DNA from 2 places in the Cloacibacterium caeni genome. Region 2 is predicted to be linked to the other one. Evidence: riboswitches for the same ligand, from Rfam matches in the RefSeq annotation. Region 2 holds a riboswitch; the other holds the start of a gene.

What was found. Region 2 has a riboswitch for S-adenosylmethionine ahead of KKQ79_RS09825 (O-acetylhomoserine aminocarboxypropyltransferase/cysteine synthase family protein). Riboswitches for the same ligand answer to the same signal wherever they lie in the genome.
Region 1: linked by a shared signal. The riboswitch ahead of KKQ79_RS05180 (Na+/H+ antiporter NhaC family protein) and the one ahead of KKQ79_RS09825 (O-acetylhomoserine aminocarboxypropyltransferase/cysteine synthase family protein) in region 2 are both predicted to bind S-adenosylmethionine.

The regions. Positions count from the first base shown of each region.
Region 1 covers NZ_OU015319.1:1,129,178-1,132,657, reverse strand. The annotation lists gene KKQ79_RS05185 (hypothetical protein) at 478-1,227, shown strand; SAM-I-IV-variant riboswitch at 1,469-1,565, shown strand; gene KKQ79_RS05180 (Na+/H+ antiporter NhaC family protein) at 1,602-2,921, shown strand.
Region 2 covers NZ_OU015319.1:2,119,778-2,123,257, forward strand. The annotation lists gene KKQ79_RS09820 (homoserine O-acetyltransferase family protein) at 1-766, opposite strand, end outside; gene KKQ79_RS09825 (O-acetylhomoserine aminocarboxypropyltransferase/cysteine synthase family protein) at 899-2,194, opposite strand; SAM riboswitch class I at 2,333-2,442, opposite strand; gene KKQ79_RS09830 (glycoside hydrolase family 3 C-terminal domain-containing protein) at 2,686-3,480, shown strand, end outside.

The sequences.
Region 1 (3,480 bases), 990 kb from region 2:
ATAAATTTATTTTTGCCTACGAGAAAATGTTTTAAATCCATTTTTTTGGCTCTTTTTTTTACAATTAAAGTTTGAGATTAAATTTAATTGGTAGTTTGTTTTAATACTTTGGAAGGTTTTAAGGATTGAAAAAAAAGACTATTCTCTAAAAACTAAGATTTCAGTTAAAAGTTTCATTTTCCGCTAAAAGTTGATTTTATGACTAAAAGTATTGTTTTCGGCAAAATGTGCTGAATTCGGTTCTTTTCGGCACTCTTGTTTTGGAAATCTTTTTTAGAGCCTCTACATTTGTCTTGCATTCTTAGGGTAAGGATGTAGAAAAGAGATCTTTTGGAAGATATTTTATCGGCAAGTAATATTTACTAGGATAGAGTTAGCGCGCTTTATTTATAGCTTTATTTGAAAAGAATACAACTTGTTTTTTCGCGAAGTCCAATTTTTCTTTTTTCTGATTAATTTATTTAAAAATTTCAAATTATGGCTAAATATAACGGCTTAATAACCATAGAAGGACAAATAGATGGTCTTTCTTTCTATAAAACTGCAGACGGAACATTTGTAAGAAGAGCTGGCGGAGTGAAAAAAAGCAGAATTATGAATGACAGTAATTTTGCAAGAACGCGTGAAAACATGAGTGAATTTAGCGAAGTAGCTAAATCTAATAAGCTCATGCGCAATAGTTTTGGGTATTTACTAGAGAAGTATAAAGACTCTAAAATGCAGGCAAGACTGACTTCTAAACTGTATGAAGTTCTAAGGAATGATACTGTTTCTGATAGAGGTGAGAGGAGTATTGCTATAGGAATAGGAACAGAAGGAGGAGTAGATGTAATGAGAGGTTTTGATTTTAATGCAAGAGCTTCGTTGAGTTCTGTTCTATTTGATGGATTTACCTTAGATATGGAAGCATCTACTTTGACTTTAACAGATGTAGTACTGGGTAGAGGTTTAAAGTTTCCAGCTGCAGCTACAGATTTCAATATCCGATTGATTGAAAGTGTTATCCGATTTGAGGGAGGGAATTTTGAAACCCATGAAAGTAATGTAGTTACGGGTAAAACTTATGGCACAACGCTGAATGGTGTTTTGAGTTTTGAAAGCCCTCTCACTATGCAGGGACAGCGATACTTTTTACTTGTAATAGAATATCTACAAGAAGTAAATGGAAATCTATATCCTCTCAATAATGGTGCATTTAATGTGGTCAATTTGTTGGATATGGTTTAGTAACACTGAATAAAGTGATTAAGAGACTGTCTAATTAGGCAGTCTCTTTTTTAATATCGCATTTGAACATTATGATTCTTTAAATATTTTCAAGAGTTTGAGGTATAAAAACGGGAACGGGAAAGGAAATTTTTATTCTTTAATTTTTAGAAATCAGGGAGTTAAAAGGCTGTGTTGATGGTCTATGAGGGCGATTGATAGATTGTATTTGGTTCGTTGGGAGATAATGATTACTTTTGCCGCCTATTATCAGGAACCTCTACGGGAGGTAGCAACCTGCAACAACAAGCAAGGTGCTAAAGCGATAAGCCAAACTTTTTGGAAAAAATGTTGTCTATCTTTTGTAAAGTTCCTGTGTTAAATTTTTAAATTTTATGAACAATACAAAAGCAAATTTTCTCAGTTTACTTCCTTTTTTAATTTTCGTAGGTACATTTTTAGGTGCCGGAATTGTATTGCAAGATTTTTATGCCTTGCCATCGCCTATTGCCGTGAGTATCGGTATTATTGCCGCCTTTGCCATGTCTAGGTTGCCTCATCAAGAAAAAATAAAAACTTTCTTACACGGTTGTGGGGAATCCAGTGTACTCACCATGTGTATTATTTATCTATTGGCAGGCGCTTTTTCTACGGTAGCACAAGTTTCGGGCAGTGTAGATGCGGTGGTGAATATCGGGCTAACCTATATCTCTGCTGATTATTATGCTCTAGGGATTTTCCTTTTGGCCTCATTCCTTTCCTTGTCTTCTGGAACCTCGGTTGGTGCTATTGTCGCATTAGGGCCTATCGCAATACAGTTGGCTCAAAAAAGTGGAGCAGACCTTAACCTAATTGGGGCAAGTCTTTTGGGTGGTGCTATGTTTGGCGACAATCTTTCGGTGATTTCTGATACTACCATTGCAGCAGCTCAAACGTTGGGCAGCAGCATGAAAGATAAGTTCAGAACCAATTTTTATTTGGCTGCCCCTGCAGTAGTATTAACGGTGGTCATCTTACTTTTTATAGGATTTAGCAATCCTGTCGCACCTATTGCCTATACGCCAACTCCCATTTCTTGGGAACTTATTTTCCCCTATTTGGTGGTTTTGGTTTTAGCCTTTTTAGGGTTAGATGTATTTCTGGTGTTGGTCATCGGGATATTTTTAGCGGGAGCCATTGGTTTGTGGCAAGGGAATCTCACGTGGTTGAGTTTTGCCAAAGCCAGTTATGAAGGCTTCACTTCTATGACCGAAATTTTCCTTTTGTCTTTGCTTACAGGTGGTTTAGCTGCCTTAGTAGAAAAAGCAGGGGGAATTCAATATTTATTGAACAAAATAGAAGCTAAGATTAGCTCTGCCAAATCTGCGCAATTGGGAGCAGGATTGATTACAGGTTTGGTAAATCTCTGTATTGCCAATAATACGGTGTCGATTCTAATCTCTGGGAAAGTGTTGAGACCTATTTCTGAACGTTTTGAAGTTCCAGCCCGAAAGATGGCTTCTGTGATTGATATTTTTGCGTGTATCGTTCAAGGGTTACTTCCTTATGGCGCTCAGGTTTTATTGATTATCGGTTACAGTAAAAATAAAATCAATTATGTGGATATGCTCTCGCATTCTTATTATTTAGGGCTTCTGTTCTTAATGGTGGTGGGTTCTATGTTTTGGGGAAGGTCTAGGAATGTGTTACCTTCGGGAGGCTCAGGTATTTGTTGAGAAAAATTCTTTTCCCCGACCCTAAAGGGTGAAATTTTTCTGTTTGGTTTTGGAGTTTTTATAACACAAAGTTCACGGAGATTTTGTAAAATCATGTCGTTTTTGAGTTCTCAAAGGAACATCAGAGATGTTCTATAGAGTGCACGGATTTTAATGCAATAGAAATAATGTGCCTTCGACTACGCTCAGGCACCGTGTAATAAAAGATTTGGTGGCAGAGCAAAGACTGAAGTTCTGCGAACGAAGTTCACGAAGCCACAGCATCAACAAATAAACTCTGCTTTTCAGATTTAATGTTCTTTTGTCTTGAAACAAAAGAACCAAAAGTTCAAGTCTGGAAATCCTCAGCTAAAAATAAATAACCTTTTCTAAAAACTCTGAAACTCACTCGGCAGAATGCCGAGCTTAAACAGCAGACTTTTTTAACGAAAAGGTTATTCATTTTTTTAACGCTTGCGGTTTCCTAGGACATCAATTAAAATAGGTAATTTTTCAACGTCTATGTTCCTAGGTTAAAAGTTTTAATATCACAAGGTTCACGGAGAGTTGTCGAAATGAT
Region 2 (3,480 bases):
AAGTTTCTGCTGTAATTTGGTTCAAAGCATTTTCTACTGAATTCCTTCCTCTTCCCAAGTGGTGAGAATCCATAGCTTTAGAAAGCATGAAATAACTTTCTTTAGAAAATCTTTTTCTGAGTTTTTCTCCTTGATGTCTTTGATAAGAAGCTGCTCTATATTGTTCTAATTTTTCTTCTTCATCAGTTTGAGTGGCTTCAAAAGTATCATAGTTTCTGTACGAAAGCATGGCGATAGCTCTTGCTGCATCTATTCCGTTTTCGCCTAATTCCAGCGCCATTCTTTGTGCTTCGTTAAAAGCAATTCCCCACGCAGAATGCTTTGCATTGGTAGCAATTACAAATAATTTTTTGATAAAATCTGGTTCTGCAATCGCCCACTCTAAACATTGCATTCCGCCGAGAGAACCTCCTAGAAGCAATTCTATTTCAGAAATTTGTAAAAATTTGGCTAACTCTTGGTGAAGTTTTACCATATCACGAATGGTGATTAATGGAGGTTTTTCTTGTTTTTGGAAACTCGTTCCGTAGCAAGAACCTAAAATATTGGCACAAACTATGGTATATTTTTCGGTGTCTAAGGTTAAATTTTTGCCAATGAAATTAGGCCACCAATCTTGCACATCTGAATTTGCAGTTAAGGCATGACAAATCCAAATCACTTTTTTTTCTGGAGCTAATTCACCAAAAATATGATAAGCAATGTTTACATTTTTTATTTCAGTTCCACTTTCTAGGGCAAAACTTCCTGCCGTAAAATTTTCCAAAATTTTCAAATTTATATTAAAAAAAGATTGTTTTAATCTTAAGTTTTGGCTAAAGCCAGTTGAATTTTTATTTTTTGAAATCGGGCTAAAGCCCGATTCTATTGATAATTTCCGATTTCAGCCTTCCAATTTCTATATTTTAGAGAATGATTGCTCTAAATCTGCGATAATATCATCAATATGTTCTATTCCTACGCTTAATCTAATTTGTCCCGGAGTAATTCCTGCTTTTAATCTTTCTTCATCTGAAAGTTGTTCGTGTGTAGTAGAAGCAGGGTTAATAATCAGCGTTTTAGAATCTCCAACGTTTGCTAAATGCGAAATCAATTGTAAATGATCGATGAATTTTACCGCTGCTTCTTTTCCGCCTTTGATTTCAAAATTAAGTACCCCTCCGAAACCTTTTTTCAAATATTTTTTGGCATTTTCATAATCTGGGAAACTAGGCAAACCTGGATACAATACTTTTTCAACTTTAGGGTGATTTTCTAAAAATTCCGCTAATTTCTGAGCATTTTCTACGGTTCTGTCTACTCTAAGCGATAATGTTTCTAAACCTTGAAGCAATAAAAATGAATTGAATGGAGAAATCGTAGGCCCGAAATCTCTAAGACCTTCTACTCTGGCTTTGATGATAAAAGCAATATTTCCAAAAGGTCCATTAACTCCAAAAACATCTGAGAAAACCAATCCATGATAACCATCTGAAGGTTCAGAAAACTGTGGAAATTTACCATTTCCCCAATCGAAATTTCCTCCATCTATGATGATTCCGCCAATAGAAGTTCCGTGACCGCCAATCCATTTGGTTGCAGATTCTACCACTACATTTGCGCCATGTTCAATCGGTCTAAACAAATAACCACCTGCTCCAAAAGTATTATCTACAATAAGTGGAATATTATGTTTTTTAGCCACTGCAGCGACTGCATCAAAATCCGCAACGTTCAACGTAGGGTTTCCTATGGTTTCTAAATAAATCGCTTTGGTGTTTTGGTTAATGAGTTCTTCAAAACTTTCTGGCTCATCGTCTTTAGCAAATTGTGCTTCGATTCCTAATTTTTTGAAAGAAACTTTGAACTGATTATAACTTCCTCCGTACAAATAAGGCGAACTCACAAAATTATCTCCTGCTTGTAAAATATTGGTAATTGCCAAAAATTGCGCAGCGTGACCAGAAGCGGTAGCCAAAGCAGCTACTCCACCGTGAAGTGCAGCCACACGTTTTTCGAATACATCTGTAGTAGGATTCATGAGTCTGGTGTAGATATTCCCAAATTCTTTTAACCCAAAAAGATTGGCAGCATGTTCTGCATTGTTAAAGGTATAAGACGAAGTTTGGTAAAGCGGCACCGCTCTAGAATTGGTAGTTGGGTCGATTTCTTGACCAGCGTGAAGTTGAAGCGTTTCAAATTTTAAATTGCTCATTTTTTTAATAATTTTTTAATTGTTAAATATTAGAGCAACTTATTTGCAGAAAATTCTTGACGAAAGAGCATAAAAAAACTCTTCCGACAAGTCGAAAGAGTTTTTGATATAGTGTATGACTATTTTAAACTGATTTCAGACTTATCTTTCCCGAATTTCGGGGTTGAATTTGGCACCTTACTCTCATTTCTGTTAGCAGGTTGCCAAGGTTTCGCAGGGTCAATTCCCTCCACCTTTCTTAATAAGTTGCGTGTATAAAGAACGTTTATCGTGGTGCAAATATAAAAACAAGTTTTACAGAAAACCAAATTTTTAGAAGAAAAAAAATATTTTTTTCATTTTAACAAATCATAACCAACTGATTAACAGGTGATTTATTGATTTTTATTTTTAAATCTTTAATCTCAAGATAAGTTTTTTGAAAAATTTATTATCTCATTTTGAGATAATAATAAAAAGTTGTAGTTTTACTGAACCAAAAATTAATTCTTATGTTCAAGAAAATTGCACTTGTTTGCTTAGTCTCGTTAATGAGTTTTCAAGCAAAAGCACAAGAAAAAAAGACACAAATTTATTTAGATGATTCGCAACCTATAGAAGTCAGAGTAGAAGATGCACTTTCTAAAATGACTTTAGAAGAAAAAGTAGCGATGCTTCATGCTCAGTCAAAATTCAGTTCACCAGGTGTTCCAAGATTAGGAATTCCAGAATTTTGGACTACCGATGGACCACACGGAATTCGTCCTGAAGTAAAATGGGATGAATGGGATCAAGCTGGTTGGACCAATGACTCCATCATTGCTTATCCTGCGCTTACTGCACTCTCTGCAACATGGAACAAAAAAATGTCTTGGAATTACGGAAAAGCTCTTGGAGAAGAAGCTCGTTATAGAAAAAAAGATATTCTATTAGGACCTGGTGTAAATATTTACAGAACTCCATTAAACGGTAGAAACTTCGAATATATGGGAGAAGACCCATTTTTATCTTCTAAAATGGTGGTTCCATACATTAAAGGGGTTCAATCTAATGGTGTAGCTGCTTGTGTAAAACATTATGCACTTAATAATCAGGAACAATTTAGACATACCAGCAACGTAATTGTAGATGATAGAACGCTGTACGAAATTTATTTACCTGCCTTCAAAGCAGCTGTACAAGAAGGAGACACTTGGTCTATCATGGGAGCTTATGATATGTACAAAAATCAGTATGCAAGTCAAAATCAATATTTATTAAACGATATTCTGAAAAAAGAATGGGGTTTTAAAGGAGTAGTGATTTCT